DNA from 4 places in the Nocardia sp. IBHARD005 genome. Region 3 is predicted to be linked to each of the others. Evidence: riboswitches for the same ligand, from Rfam matches in the RefSeq annotation. Region 3 holds a riboswitch; each other region holds the start of a gene.

Region 1 (7,267 bases), 630 kb from region 3:
GTCGGCCAGGAGCAGTTCCGGCTCACGCACCAACGATCTGGCCAACGCCACCCGCTGTTGCTCACCGCCGGAAAGCTCACGTGGCCAGGCCTTCTCGCGCCCGGCCAGCCCGACCTCGGCCAATGCCGATCGTCCCCGCTGGTCCGCGTCGCGCCCGGTCAACCCGAGCACCACATTGTCGAGCACCCGCGCCCACGGCAGCAGCCGCGAATCCTGGAACACCACCGCGCGTTGCGTCGGCACCGTGAGCTCGCCGGAACCCGGTACCTCGGAATCGAGTTCGGCCAGCGCCCGCAACAGCGTGCTCTTGCCCGAACCACTGCGCCCGAGCAGCGCGACGAACTCACCGCGCCGGATCTCGATATCGATGCCGTTCAACACGATTCGCGTGCCGAAGCCGCGGGTGAGAGCGCGGGTGCGGACGACGACCCGCTCGTCGGAGCTCAGTCGCCCAGTGTCTGTCGCCATGCCAGCACCTTTCGTTCCGTTGCCCGCACGGCGAGGTCGCCGAACAGTCCGAGCAGTCCGTAGATCACCAGACCCACGACGATCACGTCGATCTGGCCGTAGGTGCGCGCCTGCGTCATCAGGTAGCCGATGCCGCTGGTCGCGTTGACCTGTTCGACCACCACCAGCGCCAGCCAGGAAATCGTCACCGCCAGCCGCAACCCGAGGAAGAACCCCGGTAGCGAACCCGGCAGCGCGATCCGCCGCAGGAAGCCCCACCGCGACAGCCCGACCGTCTCGGCCAGTTCCACATAGCGCGCGTCGACGCTGCGCAGGTAGGCATGGGTGTTGATATAGATCGGGATGAGCACACTGGTGGTGATCACGATCAGCTTCATCTGCTCGCCGATCCCGAACCAGACGATGAACAACGGGATCAGAGCCAGCGTCGGGATCGCCCGCTTGATCTGCACGGGACCGTCGACCACCGCCTCACCGAGCTGGCTCAGGCCCGAGACCAGCGCGAGCACCACACCGATCGCCACACCGAGGACGAGGCCGATCACGGCACGCTGCAACGAGGTCAGCAGGTTGGACTGCAACCGGCCGTCGGCGATCAGCTCGCCAGCGGTCTGGGCGACCGTCCACGGTGCGGGCAGTGTCTCCGGGTCGATGGCGCCGATCGCGGAGCCGACCACCCAGGTGCCGATCAGCAGGGCCGGTCCGAGGGCGAAGCCGAACCAGATGGGCTTGCCGGGTCCCAGTCTGCGCCTGCCCCGCCCGCGCGGCGCGAGCGCCTCGGCCGGGGCCTTGCTCGCCCTGATCCGGCGCAGCACGCCGGCGTCGAGGGTGGCCATCAGCCCGCCGCCGGCGCGAACGCCGCCCCACTGGCGGTGACGGCCTCGGTGACCGCGGCATCGAAGCGCAGGTCGAAACCGTCGACGGCCTTGATCTTCTTGGGCAGTTCACCCACGGCGTCGATCGCGTCGATGGTGCTCTGCTGCCGGGCGATCAGCTGCTGGTCCAGGTGCGGGAACGTGAAGGTGCCCAGCGATTCGACGATCCGCTTGGCATCGTCGGCGCTGACCTTCTGGCTGTCGACGTAGTAGCGGGTCGCCCATTCCTCGCGATGGGTGTTGGTCCACTGCCAGGCCCGCACGAACGCGCCGACCAGGGCGCGGGTCGCGGCGGCCTTCGCCGGATCCTGGACCACCGCCCGACGCGCGTACACATAGGCCAGGCCGCTGTAGATGCCCGTGGTCTCCGAATCCGGGACCAGCGAGGCGCCCTGGGTGCGGAGGAACCTGGTCACATTGGGCTCGATCAGCGGCGCGACATCGACCTGACCGGTGCGCACCGCGTCCGGGAATTCGGCCAGCTGCAGCCGGACCAGCTCCACATCGGTGGGCTTCAGGCCCGCCTTGGTGAGCGCCTTCAGCACCGACGCCTGCTGGGCGGTGCCCTCGGCGTAGGCGATCTTCTTACCCTTCAGATCTGTGAGCTTCGAGATCGAACGGCCCGGTGCGACAGCGAGTTTCATCGCCTTCGGGTTGGTCTGATAGGCGCCGATGATCGGCACGTCCTGCCCCGCGGCCAGCGCGTGGATCGGCGGCACATCACCGACCTGACCGACATCGGCCGCGCCCGCCCGGAAGGCCTCGAGAATGGCCGGACCACCGACGAAGTTCGCGAACTCGATCTTGAACGGCAGCTTGTCCAGCTCGCCGGACAGCCGCAGCGCCGATTGCAGACGTTCCTGCTGATCGGCGACGACGAGTGTGGTCCCGGGCGGAACCTCGGTCGGCAGCGGCGCGTCGGGGGTGCCGACCGGTGCGTCGTTGCCCTGTGCGCAGCCGGTCAGGCCGAGCGTCGCAACGGTTGCCATCGCGAGCAGTGCGGCGGTGGCGCGGCCACGCAGGCCGGGTCGAAAGGTGTTCGGTCGGTACATAGCGGAATTCAAGCAACCGCGATCACCCGCAAACACCCTTAGCGTTTCCATGATTCGAAGGGCCCGGCTCCTCGTTGGCACTGAGTGCCGCGTTAGAGTTCGGGCGTCATCCCCGGCGGGTGCGGGAATCCGGTGTCACTCCGGAACGGTCGCGCCACTGTGATCGCCTCGCGGCGAAAGTCAGACCTCCCTCGCCGGGACACCCTCTGAAAGGGCCGCGCCTTGCCTGTGGAGAATTCCCGATGATCCGTGCCCGGATCTCGCTCGCACTGCCCCTGATCGGGGCGTTGTTGCTGGCGGCCATGATCGGTGCCACCGGATTCGGTGCGGAGATCGTGCCCGTGTCCGCGGTGCTCGACACCCTCATCGCCCGGCTCACCGGCGCGACACCCACCGATCTCGGCATCGACACCATCGTCTGGCAACTCCGGGTGCCACGCACGCTGCTGGCAGCGGTGGTCGGCGCCGGATTGGCACTGGCCGGTGCGGCGATGCAGACGCTGGTGCGCAACCCACTGGCCGACCCCTTCCTGCTCGGCGTCTCCTCCGGCGCCGGTGTCGGCGCGGCCGCGGTCATCACCTCCGGATTGTTCGCCGGTGCGGGCATCTGGGCGCTGTCGGGCGGTGCGCTGCTCGGTGCATTCGGCGCCGCGACCCTGGTCTTCCTGATCGCGTTCGCCCAGGGCGGTCTCACCCCGCTGCGGCTGGTGCTCACCGGCACCGTGCTCGGTTCGGCGTTCGCCGGGTTCAGCAGTTTCCTCGTTTTTCGCAGCACCGATCCCGCGGCGGCGGAGTCGGTGCTGTTCTGGCTGCTCGGCAGCCTCGCCGGTGCCGATTGGACGACCATCGCCCTGCCATTGACCGTGGTGCTGGCCTGCGGCGCGATCCTCATGGCGAGCGCGGGCTGGCTGGACGCACTCACGCTCGGCGCGGACACCGCGTCGTCGGTCGGCGTCCCGGTGCGACAGCTGCGCATCGGCCTGTTCGTGCTGCTCGCGGTGCTCGTCGGGGTCCTGGTCGCGGTGTCGGGCGGCATCGGCTTCGTCGGCCTGGTCGTCCCGCACGCCGCCCGGATGATCGTCGGCCCCCGCCACCGCAACCTGCTCCCCACCTGCGCGCTCGGCGGTGCGCTGTTCCTGGTGGTCGCCGACGCCGCCACCCGAATACTGGTGCGCCCCACCGAGATCCCGGTCGGCGTACTCACCGGCCTCATCGGCGCTCCGACCTTCCTGCTGCTGATGGGCAGACGCCGCTACCAGTTCGGTGCATCATGAGCGGCCGCCTACCCACGTTCGGCCGACGGGCACAACGGCGACCGACGCCGACCGCAGACACCTGCGCCCCGGACAATCGGGAGCCGAACCGCACCGCCCACCGACCAGAGAGCCTCGGACTTCCTGCGACGGAGCCCGATTCGCTTGCTCGGGCCGATCCAGGCCGATTGCGAGCAGTCGGGCTCACCTGTACGGTCGGCCGACGCAACATCGTGGTCGGCGCGGAATTTTCGATCGGGGCCGGGGAGACCGTCGGAATTGTCGGGCCCAATGGCAGCGGCAAGTCGACATTGCTGCGCGTACTGGCGGGGGTGCGAAAGCCAAGGCAAGGCAAGGTGCTCGTCGACGGGCACGTGCTGCATTCTCTCCGACCTCGACAGCGCGCCGCGACCGTGGCATTGGTGGCGCAGGACGAGGCCCCGCCCGCCGACATGCTGGTCGGCGAGGTAGTGGCCTTGGGCTTGACCCCTTATCTGCCGCCATGGGGCCTCGGTGGTCCGCGCGAACAGCACCGTGTGGCACAGGCCTTGGCGGCAGTCGACCTCGACGGCTTCGCCGGCAGGCAGGTGCAGCAGCTCTCCGGCGGCGAACGGCAACGGGTTCTGTTGGCACGGGCGCTGTTGCAGGACACCCCGGTCCTGCTGCTCGACGAACCGACCAACCATCTCGATGTCACCCATCAACTCGAACTGCTCACCCTGATGCGGAAACTGAACCGGACCGTCGTCGCCGCCCTGCACGATCTGTCCCTGGCCGATCGCTACTGCGATCGAATCATTGTGCTGCACAACGGTTCCGCCCGAGCACCGGCACCACCGGCCCAGGCGCTGACACCCGATGTCGTCGCCGAGGTATTCGGTGTCGACGCCACGCGCGTCCAGCACCCGCTGACCGGCGAAGACCACCTGTTGATCACCCCGCGAGAGGCGCGATGATGAAGAACCACGGCCGGATCCTGGCCACCACTGCCCTTGCCGCCGTTCTGACGGCCTGCACCGGCGCCACCACAGAGTCCGCGACGACGGTCCCGATCCTCAACTGCGGCAAGGAATCCCAGTTCCCCGCCCCGGCACAGCGCCTGTTCGTCAACGACGGAAATCTCATCTCGATGGTGCTCGCGCTCGGTGCGCAGGACCAGGTCGTCGCGGTCTCGAGCATCCAGCGCGACGTTGACACCCTGCGTGCGCACTACGGCGCCGACATCGTCGACGGCCTGAAATCCGTTGCCCCCGAGTACCCCTCGCGTGAGACGGTGCTCGCCCAACGCCCGGACGTCATGGTCGCCGGCTGGAGCTACGGCTACGACGAGGCCAGCAACCTCACCCCCGCGTCACTGCGCAAGGACGGTATCGCCGCCTACGTCCTCACCGAGAGCTGTCGCCAACTCGACGGCGCCGCCGCACGCGGCACCGTCGAACCATGGACCGCGTTGCGCACCGACCTGACCGACCTCGGCACGATCACGGGCCATCCCGACCGCGCGCGGGAGGTCACCGCCGACCTCGACCACCGGCTCGCCGCCCTGACCGCCGCCCCGAAACCGGCGCGAACCCCAACGGTGTTCCTGTTCGACAGCGGCACCGACACCATCTACTCCAGCGGCAAATACGGTGCGCCACAAGCGATCCTCGAAGCCGCGGGCGCCCGCAACATCCTCGACGATGTCGACGACACTTGGACCAAGGTCTCCTGGGAGCGGCTCGCTGCCGCCGACCCGGACGCGATCATGTTCGTCGACTATCCCGGCCAGAGCTACGAGCAGAAGGTCGAACTGCTGCGTTCCAAGCCCGGTATCAACGGTCTGCGCGCGGTCCGCGACAGCCGGTTCTTCAACTTGCCGTACGCGCTGTGGACGAGCGGGCCACTCAATATCGATGCGGCCGAACAGATCCGCAAGCAGCTCGAAACGTGGAACCTCGTCCCCGCCTCTGGTATCACACCCCGCGCAGACGACGCCGTACGTTGACCCCGGCCAGGCGCCGGTCCAGGCTGTGGCTGACTCGCGCTGCCGGTAGACCGTCGCACCGGGCGGAACTCAGTCGGTCGTGCCCCGCTCGGCGAGCGCCACCAGTTTCGTCAGCGCCATCTGCCAGCCGATTTCGTTCTCCGCGGGACTGAGCCCGGGCGGAACCCCCTCGTGCAGTACCTCGAGGTGGGTGCCGCCGTCAGCGTCTGTCAGGGTGAAGGTGATGGCCTGCGCCCCGGTCATATGCGGCTTCTCCGTGACGAATTCCAGCACCTCGACCACTTGCTCATCCGAGGTCAGCGAGCGGAACGTCCCGAAGTAGGCGTCGTGCTGCTGGCGCACGGTTCCCGCATCGTAGTTCCCCGTCTCGTCCGCGTCGTTGGGCTCGTCATGGGTGAGGGTGATCGAGAACGATCCGCCCTCCACCGGCTCGAACCGATGCACATCGACAGTTATCCCGTCGGGCATCATCCAGGCAGCCACCGCGTCGCCATCGAGCAGCAGACGGTAGACCGTCGAACGAGGCGCGTTGATCTGCGTGCCGATCCTGGTGGTCGTCGCCATGGCTTTCACGATAGCCGCCCTGCCGACGCCAGCCGGTCAACCACCGGAGCTACGCGCCAGTGTCTGCAGTGGGTCGGTCAGCACGTCGGCGAACGCCAGTTCAGCGGCCCCGATCAGCGGGGCGTCGTCGGCCAGCGCCGAGGTCCGCAGCCGGACACGTTCGCGGACCGCGAGCAGTCCGTTCACGGCCAGCCTGCTGCGGACCTGGGCGGCCGAGCCGAGGTAGATCTCGCGCAGCACCCCGCCGAACACGACCATCGTCGGGTTGAAGATGTTCACCAGGTTGGCCACCCCGTTGCCGAGCCAGTCTTCGATGGCGCAAGCTCGGCTGGCGCCTCGATCAAAGTCAGGTCCTGGAACTTGTGGAGCAGGTCCGCGACGTACGCAACGAGTTGATGCACTTCGCCACCGATCCGCTGTCCGCGGGTCAGGAGGCCGCGGTGCACGGTCTGTTTGGAACTCCTGCGTACCGCGGAATCCAATCCCGAACCGGGACACTATATTCCGGGAACGCAAAAATGCCCTCCAACCGAAGTTGGAGGGCCTTTCGCAATGATGTTCCGGCAGTGTCCTACTCTCCCACACCCTGTCGAGTGCAGTACCATCGGCGCAGGTGGCCTTAGCTTCCGGGTTCGGAATGGGACCGGGCGTTTCCCCACCGCTATAACTACCGTAACTCTATGAAACCAGACAGCGCTCCCCGAAACACCGAAACCCCATTCTCATGGGACCCGATGATCAGGTTTGCTGCAGTGCCTGTTGTTTCAGAAACCGCACAGTGGACGCGTAACACCTTTGTAGTAAGCCCTCGGCCTATTAGTACCAGTCACCTACACCAGTTACCTGGCTTCCAATTCTGGCCTATCAACCCCATGGTCTGTAGGGGGCCTTAACCCATCAAGTGGGAGAGAAACCTCATCTTGGAACAGGCTTCCCGCTTAGATGCTTTCAGCGGTTATCCCTTCCGAACGTAGCCAACCAGCAGTGCTCCTGGCGGAACAACTGGCACACCAGAGGTTCGTCCGTCCCGGTCCTCTCGTACTAGGGACAGCCTTCCTCAAGTTTCTT
Region 2 (7,267 bases), 340 kb from region 3:
GCCACGAATACGGAATTCGGCCAGCGCGCGCTGGGCGCGCGCGGCGGCGGCGGGCAGGTCGCGACCACGGCAGGTGAGCTTGACCAGCATCGAGTCGAAGTAGGCGCCGATCTCGGCGCCCAGGTTCGCGCCGCCGTCGAGACGGATGCCGGCGCCGCCCGGCGTGCGGTAGGCGGTGATGCGGCCGGTGTCGGGACGGAACCCGTTGGCCGGGTCCTCGGTGGTGATGCGGCACTGCAGCGCGGCGCCGCGGATCTGCACCGTCTCCTGACTCAGGCCCAGGTCCGCGAGGGTCTCACCGGCGGCGATCCGCAGCTGCGACTGCACCAGGTCGACGTCGGTGATCTCCTCGGTGACCGTGTGCTCCACCTGGATGCGCGGGTTCATCTCGATGAACACGTGGTTGCCGCGCTCGTCGAGCAGGAACTCCACGGTGCCCGCGTTGATGTAGCCGATCTGACGGGCGAACGCCACCGCGTCGGCGCAGATCCGCTCGCGCAGTTCAGCAGACAGGTTCGGGGCGGGCGCGAGCTCGATCACCTTCTGGTGGCGGCGCTGCAGCGAACAGTCCCGCTCGAACAGGTGCATCACATTGCCGTGCTGGTCGGCCAGGATCTGCACCTCGATGTGGCGCGGGTTCACCACCGCCTGCTCGAGGAACACCGTCGGATCACCGAACGCCGACTCCGCTTCGCGCGAGGCCGCTTCGATCGACTCACGCAACTGCTCGGGCGCGGCGACCCGGCGCATGCCACGACCACCACCACCGGCGACGGCCTTGACGAAGATCGGATACTCGAGTTCGGCTGAGGCAGTGAGCAATTCGTCGATATCGGCCGAGGGCTCACTGGACTTCAGCGTCGGCAGCCCGGCCGCCTTGGCCGCGGCGATGGCCGTGGCCTTGTTGCCCGCCATCTCGAGGATCTCGGCGGTGGGGCCGATGAACGTGATTCCCGCGGCGGCACAGGCCGCGGCGAGGTCGGGGTTCTCCGACAGGAATCCGTAGCCGGGATAGATCGCGTCGGCACCGGCGGCCACCGCTGCGTCGATGATCGCCTCGATCGACAGATACGCGCGAACCGGGTGACCCTGTTCACCGATCTGATAGGACTCGGCCGCCTTGAGGCGATGCACGGAATTGCGATCCTCGTACGGGAACACCGCGACGGTTCCGATGCCGAGTTCGTAGGCCGCGCGGAAGGCACGGATAGCGATCTCACCACGATTTGCGACCAAGACTTTCGAGAACATTGGCCTACGGTACCCGGCCACGAGCCGGTGCCGGACACGCAAGGTGGCTTCGCAGCAATCTTCACACCGCACACCCGCCTACCTGCGAAGTTGCGTTCATCAGGCCGTCACATTTCACCGCGGGGAGCGGCCTGCGGTGCGCGTGGACAATGTGGCGCAACCGCAGGTCACGGCACTGTTCGCCACGGGGCGGTGACCCGCGCCCCCATCGAGGGCCTATGCTGGGGGCGCAGCTGGTTCGCCTGCGCGGTGGAAGAGTCGGAGCCCCGACCTCCCGCGTAGGCGTCGAAACCCGGGTGCGGATCATGTTCCGCACCGGGTGAGAGGGAACCCGGTGAGAATCCGGGACTGTCCCGCAGCGGTGAGCAGGAACGACCGCCGTCATCAGCACTGGGCAGCATGCCTGGGAAGCGACGGCCAGTAGGTCGGTCGATCACACGACCGGTGCCCGCGAGTCCGAAGACCTGCCGACTGTGCCGGATACGCCGTATCCGGCGGCCACCGCCTCGTGGATCGGGCGCGCGGACCACCGATGCCGACCCGTCGTAGTTTTCGCGACATGGTCCGCACCTGGTGGCGTGTGCCCGCGAAAAGGCGACGGCTCTCCCTGCACGACACTGGAGAATCTCCGTGACTGTTTCACACACCCCGTTCACCGCAACGGTTCTCGGCCTACCGAGAGTGGGCCCGAACCGGGAACTCAAGCGCGCCACCGAGTCCTACTGGGCGGGCCGTGCCGATGCCGCGCACCTGCACGCGGTCGGCCGTCAGCTCCGTCGCGCCCAGCTCACCGAACTGGCCGCGGCGGGACTGGATTCGGTGCCGGTGGGCACCTTCTCCTACTACGACCAGATGCTCGACACCGCTGAACTGCTCGGCGCACTACCGCCGCGCGTGGCCGGGATCGCCGATCCGCTCGACCGCTATTTCGCGGCCGCGCGCGGCACCGACACGGTCGCTCCGCTGGAGATGACCAAGTGGTTCGACACCAACTACCACTACCTGGTGCCCGAAATCGACGCGGCCACCACCTTTTCGCTGCATCCCGGCAAGCTGCTGACCGAACTCGACGAGGCGATCGAGCTCGGTGTCCCCGCACGTCCGGTGGTGATCGGTCCGATCACCTTCCTGAAGCTGGCCAAGGCCGCCGGCGGCGCCGCGCTGGAGCGGCTGCCCGAGCTGCTGCCGCTGTACCTCGATCTGCTGGCCCAGCTGGCGGATGCGGGCGCGCAGTGGGTGCAGATCGATGAACCGGTGCTGGTCACCGACCTGACCGAGGCGGAGATCGCCCTGGTCGGCCAGACCTACCGCGCGCTGTCGGCCGCGCAGAACCGGCCCGCGATCCTGGTCGCCACCTACTTCGGGCACCCCGATGCCGCACTGGCGGCGCTGGCCGAGACCGAGATCGAGGGTGTCGCGCTCGATTTCACGGCGGGCTCCGATATCCCGGCAGTCGCGGCGCTGCCCGCCCTGGCTCGCAAACTGCTGGTGGCGGGCGTGGTCGACGGCCGCAATATCTGGCGTGCCGACCTCGACGCCGCCCTCGGCACCCTGGGCACCTTGCTCGGCAGCGCCGAGGCGGTAGCGGTGTCGAGTTCGTGCTCGCTGCTGCACGTGCCGTATTCGCTGACCCCCGAGACCGGACTCGATGAGCGGCTGCGTTCGTGGCTGGCCTTCGGCACCGAGAAGGTCGGCGAGGTGCGGGTCCTTGCCACCGCGCTCACCGCGGGTGTCGACACCGTCGCCGGCGAACTGGCCGCGGCCCGCGCCGCCGCCGACTCACGCCGAACCGACCCGCGTCTGCACAACGACCAGGTCCGGGCCCGATTGGCCGCGCTCGACGACAACGACCTGACCCGCGCCCCCGCCGACGAGCGTCGCGCCCTGCAACGCGATCACCTCGACCTGCCGGTGCTGCCGACCACCACCATCGGCTCCTACCCGCAGACCTCGACCATCCGGCTGGCCCGCGCCGCGCTGCGCAAGGGCGAGATCGACCAGGCCGAGTACGTGCGGCGGATGCGGGCCGAGATCGCCGACGTGATCACCCTGCAGGAAAAGCTCGGCCTCGACGTGCTGGTGCACGGCGAACCCGAACGCAACGACATGGTGCAGTACTTCGCCGAACTGCTCGACGGTTTCGCCGTCACCGAGGCGGGCTGGGTGCAGTCCTATGGCACTCGCTGCGTGCGCCCGCCGATCCTGTTCGGCGATGTCACCCGGCCCGAGGCTATGACGCTGTCCTGGATCGGGTACGCCCAGTCGCTGACCACCAAGCCGGTCAAGGGCATGCTCACCGGCCCGGTGACCATCCTGGCGTGGTCGTTCGTCCGCGACGACCAGCCGCTGGGTGACTCGGCCCGCCAGGTCGCGCTCGCCATCCGCGACGAGACCGTCGACCTGGAAGCCCAGGGCGCGCGGATAATCCAGGTCGACGAGCCCGCCCTGCGCGAGCTGCTGCCGCTGCGTGCCGCCGAACAGCCCGCGTACCTGCGGTGGTCGGTGGATTCGTTCCGCCTCGCCACCGCGGGCGTCGCCGACACCACCCAGGTGCACACCCACCTGTGCTACTCGGAGTTCGGCGAGGTCATCTCGGCGATCGCGGGCCTGGACGCCGATGTCACCTCGATCGAGGCGGCGCGCTCACACATGGAGGTTCTCGACGATCTGAACGCGGCCGGTTTCGCGCTCGGCGTCGGGCCGGGCGTCTACGACATCCACTCGCCGCGGGTGCCGTCGGTCGAGGAGATCACCGTCTCCCTGTCCGCCGCGCTGAAAGCGGTGCCTGCCGAGCGCCTCTGGGTGAACCCGGACTGCGGTCTGAAGACTCGCGGACCGGTGGAGGTCGAGGCATCACTGCGGAATCTGGTGACGGCCGCCGCGGCACTGCGCTGATGTAGCGGATCCGAGCACAACGACCACTGCCCCGGACGGAGATTCCGCCCGGGGCAGTGTGGTCGCCCGGCTCAGCTCGCCCGAGCGACCGGAACCAGGCGCTGCGCCACGCCGCGGTACTCCGACAGTGGCCGGATCAGCGCGTTGGCGGCCGACTGCTCGGCGATGTGCGCGGTCCAGCCGGTGATCCGGCTCATCACGAAGATGGGCGTGAACATCTCGATATCGAAGCCCATCAGGTAATAGGCCGGACCCGCGGGGAAGTCGAGATTCGGTGCGATGCCGGTCTTCTCAGCCATCGCGGCGGCGAGCTCGTCGTACATCCGAACCCACTGCTGTCCACCGGTTACCGCCGCGACCTCGTCGAGGGCGGCCTTCATGGTCGGCACCCGGGAGTCGCCATTGCGGTACACGCGATGCCCGAAGCCCATCACCTTGCGCTTGGCGGTGAGGGTTTCGGCGACCCATACCTTCGCGCGTGCGGGATCGGCGATCTCCAGCATCGTGTGCATCACCGCCTCGTTGGCGCCGCCGTGCAGGCGACCCTTCAAGGCGCCGATCGCCGCGGTGAGCGCGCTGTAAGAGTCCGAGCCGGTGGAGGTCACCACGCGCGCGGCGAAGGTCGAGGCGTTGAAACCGTGCTCGGCGTAGAGGATCAGCGAGATCTCGAACGCGCGCACGATCCGCGGTTCCGGTACCGCGCCGAAGCACATGTACAGGAAGTTCTCGGCGAAGCCGAGCTGGGAATGCGGTGCGATCGGGTCGAGGCCGCGCCGCCTGCGCATCGCCGTGGCGATCACCGTCGGCAGCAGGGCGGTCAGTCGCAGTGCGGCGTCGAGTCTTTCGCGCTCGCTCTCGCTCTCGGAGGCGGCGTCCTCGGTGCCGAGGTAGCTGACGACCGTGCGGACCGCGTCCATCGGGTGGCAGGTGTCGGGCATTTTCTCCAGCAGCGCGAGCACTGACCGGTCGATCCGGCGCTGGGCGCGTTCTCGCTGGCAGAGCAGTTGCAGCTGGCCCTCGTCGGGGAGTTCGCCGTACCACAGCAGGTAGGCGACCTCCTCGAAACCGCAGCGTGCGGCGAGGTCTTGCACCGGGTAGCCGCGGTAGGTCAGCGAGTTGGTCTCGGCGACCACCTTGGAGATGCTGGTCGTGTCGACCACCACCCCGGCCAGCCCCTTGGCGATGACGGATTGTGTCGGCTGTCCACTGGTCATGGTCACTCACTCACCGTGAAATCGAAGATGCCGGAGTCGAATTCGTTGTAGTGCCGGTAGCCGAGCAGCTCATAGAGCCGCGACCGGTGCTGCATGCGGTCCAGGAGTGCCGATTGCGTTCCGGCCGTGGCTATCTCGCGCAGGCCGTCTTCGATCGCGCCCATCGCCAGTCGCAGTGTGGTGACCGGGTAGATCACCGCGTTGTAGCCCAGATCGGTCAGCGTCCGCGTGCTCAGCAGCGGGGTCTTGCCGAACTCGGTCATATTCGCGAGCAGCGGGATATCCACGGCCGCACGGAACTTCGCGAACTCGGCCTCCTCGGCCAGTGCTTCGGTGAAGATCAGATCCGCGCCTGCGTCGGCATAGGCCTTGGCCCGCTCGATCGCCGCGTCGAGACCCTCGATCGCGCGCGCGTCGGTGCGGGCGCAGATCACGAAGTCCGGATCGCGGCGTACTGCCACGGCGGCCCGGATGCGGCGCACCATCTCGGCGGTATCGACGACCGCCTTACCGTCGAGGTGCCCACACCGTTTCGGGTTGACCTGATCCTCGAGATGACAGCCGGCCAGGCCCGCGTCTTCCAGCAGGGTCACCGTGCGGGCCGCGTTCATCGGCTCACCGAAGCCGGTGTCGGCGTCGATGAGAACGGGCAGATCGGTGGCGCGCGCGATCTGGCGGCCACGTTCGACGACCTCGGTGAGGGTGGTCAGGCCGATATCGGGCAGCGCCAGCTCGGCCGAGATCACCGCGCCCGACACGTAGACGCCATCGAATCCGATCTCCTGGATCAGCTTGGCCACCAGCGGGTTCACCGCTCCGGGCCATCGTTGCAGGCGACCGGAGGCCAGCCCGGCGCGGAATATCGCGCGTTTCTGCGCGGCGGTGGTGTGCGCGGCGAGCAGTCCCGAAACAGTCATCAGAACAGCCCTTCCCGTGCGGCGGGCAGCCGGTCGAACAGCGCCGGGTCGACCGCGAAGGTGAGCTGATCGAGTTCTCCCTCGCCGAGTTCCGGTGTGCGCTGGGCGGCATCGAGGAAGCGGTCCTGTTCGGCGGGTGTGACGACACCGTCGGCGAGGGCGCGGAACTTCTCGAGGTACTGCTCGCGCGCGAACGGCCGCGCGCCCAGCGGATGCGCGTCGGCGACCGCGAGTTCGTCGACGATCACCTCGCCGTCGTCGAGAGTCACCACCGCACGTGCGCCGAAGGCCTTCTCGGCCGGATCGGTCGCGTGGTAGCGGCGAGTCCACTCCGGGTCCTCGACCGTGGAGATCTTGCGCCACAGCGCCACCGTGTCGGGTCGCTCGGCACGTTCGGGGGCGTAGGAGCGCTCGTGGTGCCAGGCGCCGTCCTGCAAGGCGACCGCGAAGATGTACGGGAGCGAGTGGTCGAGGGTCTCGCGGCTGGCGTGCGGATCGAACTTCTGTGGGTCGCCGGATCCGGTGCCGATCACATAGTGCGTGTGGTGGCTGGTGTGCAGCACGATCGAGGCGATGCGGGCGGTGTCGGTGATCCGGTCGCGCAGTCGACGGGCGAGGTCGATCGGGGCCTGGCTCTGGTATTCGGCCGAGTGTTCCTTGGTGTAGCTGTCCAGAATGGCTCGCTTGGCCTCGCCAGGAGTCGGCAGCGGCACCTGATATTCGGCATCCGTGCCGCCGAGCAGCCACGCGATCACACCGTCGGCGCCCTCCCAGATGGGCGCGGGCGCACCTTCACCGCGCATCGCCCGGTCGACCGCCTCGACGGCCATCTTCCCGGCGAACGCGGGCGCGTAGGCCTTCCAGCTGGAGATCTCGCCCTTGCGTGACTGCCGGGTCGCGGTCGTGGTGTGCAGCGCCTGGCCGACGGCTTGATAGATGGTTTCGGTATCGAGACCGAGCAACGTACCGATGCCGGCGGCGGCCGACGGG
Region 3 (7,267 bases):
CCGCGGTGCAGCCATTGCTCGAACGGCTCGACCGCCCCGGGATCGGGCTCGTACAGTGCCCGCAGCAACGCCGGGATTTGCTCGTCCGGCGCGACGTACTCACAGACTCGGTAACCCGTGGTGGGGGCTGGGATCAGGTCGAACCGCATGACCCGGCGAAACCCGGTCCGGCTGTAGTGCGGATCGGGGGCCAGCGCGAGGGCCTTGATCGCGCGCCCCGAGCGCCGTATCTGAGATTGCATGGTGCGCAGTGGCGCGATGAGGTCCGCGGGCACTTTCGGATACTGCGACAACGGCAGACCCATCGCCCTCGGCCACGGCAGGTCGACCTCCATCACGAGGTAACCGTCGAAATGCCTGGCGGTCCCGATCAGGGCTTCGCCGCGACGGGTCGACAGCGTGGAACAATCCGTGCCCAACGTGGATGCCTGTGCGCCCCAGTTCGGCTCCGTCGATTGTTCCCGGCCCAGAACCGCGCCCAGGTAGCGGTGGGCGCGGCGGGCCTGGGCGTCCACCGCACCCGATTCGACGCCGGGAGTGAGGGATTCGACGGCGCTGGGCCCAGTGAACCCGTGCCGGTCCAATTCCTGATACAGCGCGGCGAAGTCGACGATGCCATCGCCCGGCGTGATCGCGCGCGGCACACCCGGCGCATCGTGACCGGTGTCCGGACGCGCTCGCCCGCGACCGGGGTAGTCGCGGACACCGACCGCGACTACGTACGGGGCCAGGGCAGGCAGGTCGTCGAGCGCGGCATCGCCGGCGTGATGCACCAGCATCCCCGGGTCGAGACACACACCGAACGCGTGGTGCCCGACTCGTTCGACAGCGCGGACTGTGTCGGCGACAGTGCGCGTGAGCCCGCCGTGTGGCTTCACCGCGATGGTGACACCATGATCAGCCGCGTACCGGGCGCCAGCACCCATCAGGCGGAAATAGGCATCGAATTCGTCCGGATCGCCGCATCCGACGTCGACGAGCACCGCGACACCGAGGGCGGCGCAGTGCTCGATCTGGCGGCGCAGGACCGCCAGTGCGGCCGCCTCGCCTGCGCCGAAATCCGCTTCGTGGCTGAGGATCGACAAGGCGAGACCGTGATCGTCGATCATCTTGCCGATCTGCAAAACTTCCGACCGCGGTGTGTCGCCGGTGACCGGTTCGGCGACGCCGTGCACCGGAAGGGCTATAGCGTGAAAGCCGGCCCGGACGGCCCCGATCAGTGCCCGCTCGAGGGGCAGCGAACCCCACGGGCGGGTGGTCGTTGCGAAGGCGATCGTGTTCATGTGCCCTCCGAAGACGATTCATCCCGACGCCAGGTCGCGATGACGTGGCGAACATGACCATTGTCGGTAAAAGTGAAGGTTCTGGCGTTCACGCCATACAGTTCGCCGAGCGCGGTGTCGTCGAGTACCTGCGCGGTCGGCCCGCTCACCACACCCGCCCCGTTACCCATCAGCAGGGCATGGTCGGCGATCTCCCTGGCGTGGTCGGGATGGTGGGTGGTGATCAACACGCCCATGCCCTCGTCGGCGAGATCCCGCAGGAGGCCGAGCACTGTCGATTGATTGCGCAGGTCGAGGGCAGAACACGGCTCGTCGAGCACCAGCGTTCGGCTGTCCGAGGCGACAGCCCGCGCGATCAAGACGAGCTGACGCTCTCCCCCGCTGAGGGTGTCGAAAGCGTGCTCCGCGAGGTGCGCCGCGCCGACACGCTCGAGTGCCCGGTAGCTCGCCGCTTCATCTTCGCGTCCCGGCACCGAGAACATTGCGACGTGGCGGGCACGCCCCATCAACACCATGTCCAGTGCCCGGTACGCGAAGACGGTGTGCCCGATCTGCGGGACGTACCCGACCGCAGTCGCGGAGCGCACCTGCCCCTCCCTCGGCCGCAGCAGCCCGGCCGCGCAGCGCAGCAGCGTGCTCTTGCCGTTGCCGTTCGGGCCGAGTACCGCGGTGACCTGTCCTGCGCTGACGGTGTGCGACACGTGCCGGAACAGCCAGTCCCGCGACTCGTATCCGTGGCCGAGATCCATCAGCTCAAGCATCCGCCCACGCCCGAGTCTGGCTGCGCCGCAACAGGATCAAGAACAGTGGTGCGCCGATGATCGCGGTGAGCACCCCGATCGGGATCTCGCCGGGGACAACAGCCCTGGTCAGCGTGTCGATCGCGGTCAAATACACGGCGCCGAGGACTGCGCACACCGGAACGAGGATCCGATGGTCGGGACCGACCCATATCCTGGCCAGATGGGGGACGACCAACCCGACCCAGCCGATCACCCCGGCCACCGCGACCGCCGAGGCGACCATCGCACCGACGATCGTCAGCAGACCCCACCGCAACCGAACCGGATTCACCCCCAGTGTCTGCGCGTCGTCGTCGCCCAGGGACAGCACGTTGAGTCGCCATCGCAGCGCGACGAGCAGCGCGAGCCCGACGAGTACCGGCCCGGCAGCGAGCCCGACCTTTTGCGAGGTCGCAGTGGCCAGACTGCCGAGGAGCCAGAAGACGATCGACTGCAGTTCGCTGTAGGGGTCGGCGAGATAGATCACAAAGGAAACGAGCGCAGCGAAGAAGGCGCCGACGACGACACCGGACAGCACCAGCCCCAGGGTCGGGGTCGCGCCTCTGGTCCGGCTGACCGCGAATACCACGACAAGCGCCAGCATGCCGAAGACGAATGCCGAGCCGATCAGCAACACCGCACCGGCGCCGAGCACGATCGCCAGGACACCCCCGAACGACGCCCCGGACGACACCCCGATGATCTGCGGATTGACAATCGGGTTACGAAACACCGCTTGCAGCACCACACCGCCGACAGCGAGCGCGGCTCCGACGAGCAGGCCGAGGACCAACCGCGGCAGGCGTACGTCGAGGACCACCGTCGCGGCCGCGCCGGGCCACGTCTGGTCGATCGGCAGGAAGGTGCTACCGAGGATCTGCGCGACCTGAACGGGAGACACGGCGTAGGTGCCGAGGGAAAGCCCCAACACCACGACCGTGGCGATGGCGGCGGTCAACCAAACCCAGACCATGCCCTTCGATGTCGCGCGCACACAGGAACCCGGCGCCGAGGTGGCCTGCTTCGCGCTAGTTGCCATGGGCGAGTGCGGTGTAGGCACGCGAGTTCGCATTCGCTGTCGTCTGCAAGATCGAGCTGATCTGCGCATCATCGGGCTGGTTGCCGTACAGGAATCCGTAGTGCTCCCTGATGGTTGCCTGCAGCGTGGCAGGCACCGAGCCGGTGCGGATGATTCCGGCTGCCCACTGCCAGAACAGGGGCGACTCCTGGCTCGGCGGATCCCAGCGGTATCCACCCAGCGGCACCTTGTAGACCTGCTTCTCGCGGACCGCCGTCACCGACTGCCACTTCGGGTCGCTGTAGAGGTCCTCGGGAACGCTTGGATCGAAATTGCCGATGAAGATGATCTCCGGATTCCACGCCAGGATCTGCTCGAGGTCGACGGCTGCCTTGGTTTCCGGCATCCCCGACGCGGGATTGCGGCCACCCGCGAGATCGATGACGAAGTTGTTGTACGAGCTGGCGCCCGCCACGGTGAGCCCGTTGCGGATGCCGGACAGGTGCACTGTCGTCGGCCGATTTCCCGGCGCAGGTGTCTGCTGCAGTTCCGCCATCCGGGACTGCATCCGCGACACCAACTCCTGCGCACGATCTTCCTTCCCGAGCAAGCGACCGTAGAGCAGTGCGGCTTGCTCGAGATACTGCTGAGTTCCGTACTTGAGCTGGGCAACCGCCAAGCCGGAGTTCAACAGCGGATCGACCAGACCCGCGCCCTCGTCACCCCACTGAATGACAAGATCGGGATCGACGCTCAGCAGGTTCTCCATGATTGGAGCGAAGTCCTTGGTGGACACATTGCTCGGAACATCTTTCAGCTGAGGGAAGATCTGTCCCAGGTAACCCTGCTCGATCGCGAGCTTTGCCGACGGGTTCATTCCCGCGAGCACCTCAGGGCCACCGTTGACCGCCACCAGCATCGACGCCGCCGGGATCGGGATCGCGACCACCCGCTTCGCCGGCTCGGCCAGGCGAACTTCCCGCCCGACCAGATCCGTAGCGACGATCGTGGCGACCGGCTCGTTCGTGGAACCGCAGGATCCCACTCCGAATACCGTGACCACAGCCAACGCCGCAATACGCAGGCGGCGCCGGTGTCGCACCGAAAATGTAACCATGACCTGTGACTCCTCAGTCTGCCGATCGGGACGAGACCGCGGGCACAGGAAGCCGAAATGACATGGCGAGCACGCATTTCGCAGGCCATCCCTCGAAGCCCTCGAACTCGGTCGCGCGCGCCGCGCGCGACACTGCTGGCAGGTATTCGGACTCACGGGCATCAGCTCGAAATCTCGAGCTCGGCCTACTGGTCGCCGCTTCCCAGGTCTAAGACCCAGTGCCAATGACGACGGTCGTTCCCGTCCACCGCTGCGGGGCAGTTCCGGATTCACACCGGATTCCCTCTTACGTCACCTCACCATGCGGCTCGGCGAACCAGTAGCCCACTGATGTTAGTGGCTCGATCTCGACAGCAAAAGGCGTCATCACAGAGATCCACGTCACCCGCCAGTGGGTACTCAAAGCTGCCGGACCGTGTTCGACCTACCCAAGACAGCGAGCAGCGTCCGTCGAATCCCCGTCGGCGCCGAGGCCGATGCTGCGATCACCCGACACCTGGATGCCCACCCGATCGACCCCGATCTACCGGAGGGCGATGTCATATTCCGGGCCCGCTGACAAGGGCGCCTGGGCGGGCTCGATGTACACCTATCTCTGGGGCTGTATTCGCGTCGCCGCCGAACTCCTCGACATGATCTACTACCTGTTCCGGCACTACCACATCAGCGCTCATCAACGGCGGAGCATCACCGAAGCTCGTGATGGAACGCGCCGGGTACACCTCGGCGGAATAAACCCTCCGCAGGTACGCCACACTGTGGACATCGGATGATCTGTTGACCGCCAAACTGTCCGACTTCGCACTACAACGGGAGAAGGACGGGAGCAATGACGACAACAGGCACTGAGGGGACGAGGGTGATGACTAAGAAACCGCTGGTAGATACCAGTATTTGACCGTTGAATGACCGGTTGACCGGGAGGGTTGCACATCATGAAGGAAAAGGGGCGCAAGGTCATCGCGACCAACCGCCGGGCGCGGCACAACTACACGATCCTCGACATCTATGAGGCGGGGATCGCGCTGGTCGGTACCGAAGTGAAGAGCCTGCGCGAAGGCAAGGCCTCCCTGGTCGACGCCTTCGCGACCGTCGACCACGGTGAGGTCTGGTTGCGTGGCCTGCACATCCCGGAGTTCAGCCACGGCACCTGGACCAACCATTCGCCGCGCCGCACCCGCAAGCTGCTGCTGCACAAGCGTGAGATCGAGCACCTGGTCGGCAAGTCGCGCGAGGGCAACCAGACGCTGGTGCCGCTGTCGATGTACTTCTCCGACGGCAAGGTGAAGGTGGAGCTCGCGCTCGCCAAGGGCAAGCAGGACTACGACAAACGTCAGGATCTGGCTCGCAAGCAGGCCGAGCGCGAGGTCACCCGTGAGGTCGGCCGGCGGGTCAAGGGCATGCGTTAGTGCTGTCCGTAGCGCTCGCCCTCGTCGCGGCGGCGGGCTACGGAGTCAGCGATTTCTTCGGTGGGATCGCGGCACGCAGGGTCACCGCCTTGCGGGTGGTCGTGGTGTCGTACCCGTTCTCGGTGCTGTTGGTCGTGCTGATCGCGCCGCTGGTCGGTGGGCATGCCGATACCGCGTCGGTGCTGTGGGGTCTGGCCGCGGGGGTGGCCAGCGGCTTGGCGGTGTGGTGGTTCTATGCCGCGCTCGCCGACGGGCCCATGTCGGTGGTGTCGCCGCTGACCGCGGTGCTGGTCGCGGGGATCCCGGTCATCGCCGGATTCTTTCTCGGCGAGCGGCCCGGCGCGATCGCGATCGCGGGCATCGCCGTCGCTCTGGTCGCGGTGGTGCTCGTCAGCCGGGAGGCACCCGACGACACCACCGAGGAGATCACCGGCGGCAGGCAACTGCGCTTCACCCGCCGGGTCGCGCTGCTCACCATCGGGTCCGGTGCCGCCTTCGGTTTCGCCTTCTACTTCCTGCACGAAACCCACGCGAGCGCGGGCTTGTGGCCGCTGCTCGCCCAGCGCGTCGCGGCAACAGCGGTCGTGTGGACCTCGGCGCTGGCAGCGGGTGAATTCCGCGGCCTGCAGGGCGAACCGCTGCGCCTGGCGTTGGCGGTCGGCGTGCTCGACGTGATCGCCAATGCCGCGCTGCTCTACGCCTTCCACGGCGCGATGCTGTCGGTGGTGAGCGTGATCGGCTCGCTGTATCCGGCGGCGACCGTGCTGCTGGCGATGGTCCTGCTCGGCGAACGCATCAGCGCCACCCAGAAGATAGGCATGGTGCTCGCGATCATGGCGGTCGCCATGATCGCCGCGAGCTGATTCCCTACAGCCGGGTGCAGGGCTCGTGCAGGTTCAGCCGACCCAGCGTCTTGCCCTGATAGCCGACGCTCACCGCCCTTGCTCCCATCGGCGCTGCCTTGTCCGGTTCGAACACCGCCGACCATTCCGTTTCCAGATCAGGTCCCGCCGCACCGGCCGGATGGATCACGACCATGCCTTCACCGTCGGGTTTCATCGCCCCGATGCTGCGCCGCAGGCCGGTGCGGGTGAGCTCGCCGTTCGCCGCGGCCGTGGTGAGCAGGGCTTTGAGTGGATAGGTGATCGCCCAGCCCAGCGAATAACCGAAGTTGGCCGGTTCGCCGGTGATCGCGTCGCGGGCGTGCTTGGCGCCCACGCTGTCACCAGCCCAGCTGTCGACCGGGGTCGTGTAGTTGTAGAGCGCGGTCAGCGCGGGGGCTGCCGCCGATTGCAGCAGTGCCGCGTTCCAGGTGGGCAGCGAGCCGAGGAACCGGCCGGTGAAGCCCGACTTCACGAGCTTGCCTACGATCTCGGCGGTCTCGGAGGGACCGGTGGCCAGCATCACCAGATCAGGTGCCGCCGAAAGGATCTCCGCCACCGGCCCGTCCTGGTTGCCGACCTCGGCATTGGGCCCGGTGTCGATGCGATCGGCGATGGTCGCGTCGTTGGCCAGCGCCCACTTCAGCGCACCGCTGGCGTAGTCGCCACCGTAGTTGCCGCGATAGGCGACGACGGCGATATTGCGTGGCGTGTAATGGGTTTCGGCGAACCAGTCGAGGCCGGTTACCGCTTCGGTGCAGTAGGAGTAGCCGGCGC
Region 4 (7,267 bases), 1.3 Mb from region 3:
GATCCGGGTTGCACGGGCGAGAAGGTAGACGAGAACGGGAGCGCCGAGGATGGCGGTCACCACCCCGACAGGCAGTTCTGCCGGGAACAGCCGCCGGGCGGCCAGGTCGGCGGCGACCACCAGCAATGCCCCGGTGGCGGCCGCGGGCGCGAGCCCGGCACCGCGTTCGGCAAGTAGCCGTCGCGCGATCTGCGGCGCCACCAAGGCGACGAAACTGATCGGTCCGGCCGCGGCCGTCGCCAGGGTCGCGGCGGCGGCCGCGACGACGATGAGCGTGATGCGGTGCGGGCCGCGCCGCCCGGCCAGCGAATTCGCCAGTTCGTCGCCCATTTCCAGCAGCGGCAACGAGCGAGCGAGAACGATCAGCGGCGCCGCGACCACCACCAGCGCCACCGCGGCGAACCCGACGTGGCTCCCATCGCGGTTGGCCAAGCTGCCGGTGAGCCACATGGCGGCCGTATGCGCCTGGTAGTTGTCGGCAATGGTCAGGATGAACGCGATGGCCGAGGACAGCATCGCCGTGACACCGATACCGACGAGCACCAGTCGATAGCCGTCGAGTCCGTCCTTGGTGGCCACGGCCACGATCAGCGCCATGGCCACCCCGGCGCCGAGCACCGCGCCGCCGACCAGCCCCAGCCCGGCGCCGCCGAGCAACACGCTCACCACCAACGCACCCAGCGAAGCGCCCGCGTTGATCCCGATGATCTCGGGACTCACCAATGGATTGGTCGCGATCCGTTGCAGGATCGCCCCCGACATCGCGAAGGCCGCGCCGACACACAGCCCGGTGAGCACGCGCGGCAACCGATCGCCCACCACCACGTCGTACTCGATGAGCGTGCCACCGCCACCGAGAACCCGGATCACGTCAGCGACCGTGAGCGGGTAGTAGCCGATCGTGAGTGACCACGTCGCCACCGCCACCGCGGCCGCCGTGATCAGCACGGTCAGGACCGCGGATCGTTTCCCGACGCGAAAGACGATGCGCCGGTCGGGTGTTCGCAGCAACACCGTGCCGCTGGGCAGCACGCCGCACTCGGTGCGCGTCACAGGGTGGCCACCTTTCGATTGCGCACGAGATAGAGAAAGAACGGCGAGCCCGCGAAGGCGGTGATGATGCCGACCTGGATTTCCTGTGGCCGCGCCAGCATCCGTCCGAGAATGTCGGCCACCAACAGCAGCGTCGGACCCAGCAGCGCACACCAGAGCAGAATCCACCGGTAGTCGTGTCCGGCGAAGAATCGGGCGATGTGCGGGATCACCAAGCCGATGAAGGCGATCGGCCCGGCGATGGCCACCGCCGAGCCTGCGAGCAGCACCACGCTCAACGCACCGGTCGCGCGCGTCGCGGCCAGTCGGGTGCCGAGTGTGCGCGCCATGTCGTCACCGATGGCGACGGCGTTCAACGGCCGTGCCACCACTACCGCCAGCAACAACCCGACAGCGATGAACGGTGCTGTCTCCCACACGGATTCGATGTTCGCGCGAGCCAACGAGCCGACCACCCAGAACCGGAAGTTGTCGAACAGGGCCCGGTCGAGCAGGGTGATCGCCGTGGTGATCGATCCACACAGTGCGGTGCAGGCAGCGCCCGCGAGCGCCAGTTTCACCGGGGTCGTGCCACCGAACCCCAACGATCCCAGCGTGTAGACGAACGCGGCGGCGACCGCGGCACCGAGGAAGCCGAACCAGATGAATCCGCCCGTCGCCGTGAGGCCGAACGCACCCATCGCGATCACGATCGACAGCGACGCACCCGCGTTGATGCCGAGCAGGCCAGGTCCGGCCAGCGGATTGCGGGTGAGCCCCTGCATCACCGCGCCCGCCAGCGCCAACGCGACGCCCGCGAGGAGTCCCGCGACAGTTCTCGGCAGCCTGATGTAGCGCACGACCCGGTCGGTGTCGGTCCCCTGGAAATCGGTGAACGCGACCACGGCCTGGTCGAGGGTGAGCGGGTGGGAACCGATCAGGATGGACGCGACGCAGGCAGCCACCAGCGCGGCGCCGGCCAGGATCAGACCGGTGCCGCGTGCGGTGCGCGTCACCGCCGGAACAGCTCGGGATGGATCAATTCGGCGACCAGCTCGGTCGCGTGCGCGATCCGCACCCCTGCCGCCCGGTCGGCGAACAGGAACGGGTGCACGGTCGCGTTCCGCACGGCCGCCAGATTCGCGAACGCGGGGTTTGCGACGATCTTGTCGACCTGGGGCTGAGCGTCGGCGCGCGTGTAGGTCGCCTTGCAGCACAGGCTGGTCAGGATGATGTCGGGGTCGCGGGCGATGAGCTCTTCCGCGCCGACAGGCACGTTGCGCTTGGAGGTGAGATCGGCGAAGACATTCACTCCACCGGCGGCCTCGATGATCTGGGTGACGAAGTCGATGCCGCTTGCCACGGTATAGGAGCCGTCGTCTTTGGGGGTGACGACCGCGACCCGCGGCTTCCCAGCGTTACCGACCTTCGCGCGGACCGCGTCGATGCGCGAACTCAGCTGCGTGACAACCTCTTCGGCGCGCTCGGCGGTGCCCCACAGCGCACCGAGGTCGCGCAGGTCGGCGTACACGTTGTCGAAGCGCACGGTATCGGGGTCGATCGCTTCGTCGGCGAGCCCGTCGGCACTCGGGCACAGCGGACTCAGCACCCAGGTGCGCACGCCCAACTCGTGCAGGCTTGCCCGGTTACCGACGCTCTTCTGCGCCGAGGACGCGAACATGCCGTTGAAACCCGACATGACGAAGTCGGGTCGCTGGGCGAGCAGTTCGTCGCGACTCGGCAGCTTCTCGACGTACGGTGCGCGCGCCTGCGCGCCGACATATTCGTCGAGCACGGCGGAGTCCAGGAATGCCGTCCCCACCAGCCGATCGGTGACACCGAGCGCGTGCGCGATCTCGATGGACGGCTGATACGCGGCGTAGATCCGCTGCGGTGGGCCATCGACGGCGACGTCGATCCCACAGTTCACGCGGGTGACAACAGCTGCGCCCCCCGCGTCGGAGAGGGGTTGCACACCACAACCGGTGACAACAATCGTGCAGGCGAGCAACGCGCCGGAACGTAAGCGCGCGAAAACAGAGCGGGTCAAGAGACGGCCTTCCAGGTCCTCGTGGAATGGGGTACTGCGTAGCCGTGGCCGGTCTCCTGGCTGACGGGATAGTGCGCGGTGAATCCACCTTCCCAGGGCAGGTGCCCCAGTGGCTCCGGACGACATACGTCGTCCGGATCGATTCACAACTCCCGATCACAGTGGCGAGGGCCGCACCGGTTCTACACCGGTTTCCCGAACACCACGGCTGGTGCACTGTAGCAACGTCGCCTCCATCGAGGGTCGGCGCCGGGGCCTGTGCTCGAGCGCGGACTCCGGATTCGATACACAGCCGACTCCCAGCCGGGTCCCACCAGGCTCGACGGTTGGGCCGCGAAGATTCAGCTATCGGCCGAGCACTTCGGCCGGCCGACGATCTCGGCAGTGAGATCGAAGATCAGGAGGAACGCGCATGAGGATGAAATCGACACTGGCCAAGACCGCGGTGGCGGGCACTCTGGCACTCGGGGTGCTCGGCGCGACGGCGAGCGTGGCGAGCGCGGATCCGGGTAGGCACGACCAGCAGGGGCCCGGGCAGAGCCAGGAGCACCGGCCGCAGCAACAGCCGCAGCAGCACCGGAACGACGCGCCGCAGCACGGCTTCTGGTTCTTCGGCACCTGGGTCCCGTTCCGCTGACCCCCACCGCAGACCCGGCGCTTACCGGGTCTGCGGTGCCTGAACTGCGAGTTGCGGTGCGGGACTTCGCCATCCAGTTCGCGAACTCCCATCCATGCCGACGCCCGCGACGAATGGAAGGCAGGCGGGTCGGCACCGTATCACCGGTACCATTCACTCCCCTGAAGCCGACCCGCCTGCTTTTCACCTGCGATCCCGCTCACCGCGTGACCAGCCTCAGGACCGGTCGGACACGGCGGTCGCCGCCGGGTTGGTGGCATCACGGATCACCCGCAGGCCGGTGATCAAGCCGTCGAGTTGGGTGGGCGTCAGCTGACCGGTGAGCCACTGTTCGAGGCCGGCGAGGTAGTCGGGAAGAACCTGTTCGAGGCGGCGGATGCCCGCATCGGTCAAGGCCGCGTAGGCGCTGCGGCGGTCGGTCGGGTCGAGTTGACGTTCGACCAGTCCCGCGGTGGCCAATCGGTCGACCAGCCGGGTGACGCCGCTGGTCGAGAGCTCGGTTTGGGTGGCGAGATCAGACATCCGTAGGCGGCAACTCGGGGAGCGACTCAGTCTCAGCAGGGCATTGAGGTCGAGGCCGGAGAGACCGTGCGCTTTCCAGGTCGGCTCGAGCTTGGCGATCAGGCCGTTGTGTGCCTCGAAGAGCAGGCCGGAGATGGTGAAGCGGGGGTCGTCGAATAGCTCGTGCACGGACATGAGGCCAGCTTAGCCGATATTTGTCATGCGGATAGTTGACATGAGGAATACCTACGGGTAAACCTATGCGTAGGCATTATTCCGCACAGCAATTATTGGAGAGATCATGCAGCGCAACAGGTGGATCGCGGGCTTCCGGACCGGCGTCATCGACCCGAACGAGCAGATCAAGCTCGCCGAGTCACGGGAGTTCGGTGACGAAACCGTGCGCCACGTCGTGCACATGACAGGGGGCGGCGACGCGGTACGCGTGCGGTTGACCAACCGATACGGTCTCGCACCACTGCGGATCGGGGCCGCACGCATCGCACAACGCAAGACCGGATCGGCGATCATCGCGGATCGAGAGATCACGTTCGGCGGCGCGGCGGAGGTCACCATCGACGCGGGGGCCGAACTCGTGAGCGATCCGATCGACCTGCCGGTCGCCGCGGGCGAAGACCTGCTGCTCAGCCTGAACGTCGCGACTTCGACCGGCCTGGCTACCTACTCCCACCAACCTGGCGAGATCGCCTACATCGTCTCCGGTGACCACACCTCCGACGTGGAACTCAGTGGTGCGCAAGAGGTTCCGTTCCGATTCTTCGTCACCGGAATCGACGTGCTGGTCACCGATCAGACGCCGGTCGCCGTCGCGTTCGGCGACTCCTGGTTCGAGGGCGTCGGTACCACACTGAGCGCCAATCGCCGCTCGGTCGACGTGCTCAACGCCCGCCTCACCCATGGTTGGGTGGTGAACAACGGCATCGCAGGCAATCGCCTCACCGCAGAGGAAATCGGCGAATCCGGTCTGCGCCGTTTCGATTCCGACGCATTGCAGGTCCCCGGTGTCACCGACATCCTGATCAATTTCGGCATCAACGACCTCATCCTCGGGGCGATGGGCGGACAGCCCTCCGCGACCACCGAAGAATTGATCGCCGGTTTCATCGACCTGGCCGACCGCGCCCACGCCGCCGGGCTGCGCATCCACGCGGCCACCATCGGCCCTTATGCCGGGTGCGTCTACCCGGGCATGCCGCTACTGGAAACCCAGCCGACCCGCCGCGCCGTCAACGAATGGCTGCGCACCACTGATGTTTTCGACTCGATCTTCGACGTCGATCGGGCCGTAGCCGACCCCCAGCGCCCCGACTACATCAGGCCCGAGTTCGACAGCGGCGACGGCATGCACCTCAACGACGCCGGCGCCGCCGCCATGGCAGCCACCGTCGACCTCACCGCCCTCTTCCACTGAGACATCGATCGAGATCGCCACGCTCCCACCGTGTCTCCTTCGGTGGGAGCGTGCTACTCGGCCGGGGGTAGTACGCACCCGCCGTCGAGGATGCCGAGGTCGTAGAACACTCGGTAGCACGCGGGGTCATCGGGCAGTTTCCAATGCACACCCTCGAGACCGAAGACGACCACCAGGTTCGCCGCGATCACCAGACCGCACAACCACAGCGCCAGCTTGCCGATCAGGGCGAGTGACGGCGGGATGATCGTGGCCGCGGTCGGGTACGAGAAGGTCGTCACGACACCGATGGTGGCGATCGCGGCGACGTAGAGAACCAGCGCCCACACATACAGATGCACACCGAGGACGGCGCCGCCGTAACCCGGATCGCCCGGCAGAATATGCAACATCGTCTGCCGCCATGCGGTGAAACCGCCACCGACGCACCCGATTAGCGCCAGACCCCAGCCAACCGCGTAGTCGCGCGCCACGATGACGCCGTTCATCCCCTTGCGCACGATGAACGCACCGCCGAGGGCGGCCAGCACCATGAACATCCGCTGGAGCATGCACAGCGGGCACGGGTACTCCCAGTCGATGAACTGCACGGCGAAACCGCCACAGATCACCGCCGACCAGCAGACCACCGAAGATCAGCGTGTCCATAGCTACGCACGCTACGCATCGCCAGCGATTCCGGCGGTGTGCTGTATCGCGAACACGCCGACCAGGCTGTTCGACTGTGGACGGACGGCCGGTGACCCGCTCAGCGCTCGTCGTCCTGAGGCTTCGTTGGGGCGAATTGGGCGTACCAGGCGAGTAGAGAGGGATCGTCGACTGCGCTGGGGTCCACGACAGTTGTGGGATCGACCCGCTCGGTTGGCCGCGCCGAGCCCTGCACACCGAACGATTCGGCCGACCGAGCCGGGCACAAGGCTCGACAATGAGTGGCGGCAACCGGTTCCCGAGGGCACGGTCGCCTGTGTTCCCTATCAGTGCGATGTGACGGTTGACACTCAACTCTCACAATGGAAATCTGAATCGGATTCAATGTGAACTAGATTCACAATGGGGGACCCGATGTCAACCGGCACGAACATGCGACCGACGCGTGGCGGACACAGAATCCGAGGTCAGGCGATGCTCAGCGCGGCAATGCTCGCCGTCGCCGCAGTGCTGACCGTGGGCGCTGGACCCGCCGCCACCGCACCGGATTCGGGCTCGGCGTCGGGCTCCGCCCAGGGCAGCGACTTCTACCTGCCGCCCGCACCGCTACCAGCGGGGGCACCCGGCCAGATCCTGCGTAGCGAACCGTTCACCCTCGCCCTCGCGGTTCCCGGCCAGGACGGGCAGGTCCCCGCCAACGCCACCCGGATCATGTATCTGAGCGCCGACACCCACGGCACCCCCGCGGCGGTGACCGGGACCTACCTCGAACCCACCCTCCCGTGGAACGGACCCGGTCCCAGACCACTCGTCGCGGTCGCACCCGGAACTCAGGGCCAAGGCGACCAGTGCGCACCGTCGAAGGGTTTCGCCGAGCTCATCCACTACCGTTTCCCACTCGATGTGTGGGTCAGCTACGAGATGACCACCGCCTATTCGCTGCTCGCCCGCGGCATGGCGGTCGTGA

What was found. A riboswitch is a leader RNA that binds a small molecule or an ion and turns the genes downstream of it on or off. The one in region 3 is predicted to bind cobalamin.
Region 1: linked by a shared signal. The riboswitch ahead of ACTWPB_RS17460 (FecCD family ABC transporter permease) and the one ahead of ACTWPB_RS14580 (ABC transporter substrate-binding protein) in region 3 are both predicted to bind cobalamin.
Region 2: linked by a shared signal. The riboswitch ahead of metE (5-methyltetrahydropteroyltriglutamate--homocysteine S-methyltransferase) and the one ahead of ACTWPB_RS14580 (ABC transporter substrate-binding protein) in region 3 are both predicted to bind cobalamin.
Region 4: linked by a shared signal. The riboswitch ahead of ACTWPB_RS21085 (ABC transporter substrate-binding protein) and the one ahead of ACTWPB_RS14580 (ABC transporter substrate-binding protein) in region 3 are both predicted to bind cobalamin.

The regions. Positions count from the first base shown of each region.
Region 1 is NZ_CP199935.1:3,751,164-3,758,430, reverse strand. Features, by position in the region: gene ACTWPB_RS17475 (ABC transporter ATP-binding protein) at 1-468, opposite strand, end outside; gene ACTWPB_RS17470 (ABC transporter permease) at 444-1,304, opposite strand; gene ACTWPB_RS17465 (ABC transporter substrate-binding protein) at 1,304-2,395, opposite strand; cobalamin riboswitch at 2,473-2,619, shown strand; gene ACTWPB_RS17460 (FecCD family ABC transporter permease) at 2,638-3,669, shown strand; gene ACTWPB_RS17455 (ABC transporter ATP-binding protein) at 3,837-4,604, shown strand; gene ACTWPB_RS17450 (ABC transporter substrate-binding protein) at 4,604-5,635, shown strand; gene ACTWPB_RS17445 (SRPBCC domain-containing protein) at 5,705-6,199, opposite strand; gene ACTWPB_RS17440 (ROK family protein) at 6,236-6,697, opposite strand; rRNA gene rrf (5S ribosomal RNA) at 6,758-6,874, opposite strand; rRNA gene ACTWPB_RS17430 (23S ribosomal RNA) at 6,996-7,267, opposite strand, start outside.
Region 2 is NZ_CP199935.1:3,459,727-3,466,993, reverse strand. Features, by position in the region: gene ACTWPB_RS16135 (pyruvate carboxylase) at 1-1,251, opposite strand, end outside; cobalamin riboswitch at 1,552-1,737, shown strand; gene metE (5-methyltetrahydropteroyltriglutamate--homocysteine S-methyltransferase) at 1,882-4,146, shown strand; gene ACTWPB_RS16125 (bifunctional 2-methylcitrate synthase/citrate synthase) at 4,218-5,360, opposite strand; gene prpB (methylisocitrate lyase) at 5,363-6,277, opposite strand; gene ACTWPB_RS16115 (MmgE/PrpD family protein) at 6,277-7,267, opposite strand, start outside.
Region 3 is NZ_CP199935.1:3,119,598-3,126,864, forward strand. Features, by position in the region: gene ACTWPB_RS14565 (TIM barrel protein) at 1-1,283, opposite strand, end outside; gene ACTWPB_RS14570 (ABC transporter ATP-binding protein) at 1,280-2,044, opposite strand; gene ACTWPB_RS14575 (FecCD family ABC transporter permease) at 2,037-3,104, opposite strand; gene ACTWPB_RS14580 (ABC transporter substrate-binding protein) at 3,094-4,200, opposite strand; cobalamin riboswitch at 4,321-4,536, opposite strand; gene ACTWPB_RS14585 (hypothetical protein) at 4,737-4,973, shown strand; gene smpB (SsrA-binding protein SmpB) at 5,136-5,609, shown strand; gene ACTWPB_RS14595 (EamA family transporter) at 5,609-6,472, shown strand; gene ACTWPB_RS14600 (ABC transporter substrate-binding protein) at 6,477-7,267, opposite strand, start outside.
Region 4 is NZ_CP199935.1:4,461,094-4,468,360, reverse strand. Features, by position in the region: gene ACTWPB_RS21095 (FecCD family ABC transporter permease) at 1-1,053, opposite strand, end outside; gene ACTWPB_RS21090 (FecCD family ABC transporter permease) at 1,050-2,048, opposite strand; gene ACTWPB_RS21085 (ABC transporter substrate-binding protein) at 2,045-2,962, opposite strand; cobalamin riboswitch at 3,112-3,304, opposite strand; gene ACTWPB_RS21080 (hypothetical protein) at 3,495-3,719, shown strand; gene ACTWPB_RS21075 (MarR family winged helix-turn-helix transcriptional regulator) at 3,936-4,415, opposite strand; gene ACTWPB_RS21070 (GDSL-type esterase/lipase family protein) at 4,522-5,652, shown strand; gene ACTWPB_RS21065 (disulfide bond formation protein B) at 5,706-6,281, opposite strand; gene ACTWPB_RS21060 (lipase family protein) at 6,775-7,267, shown strand, end outside.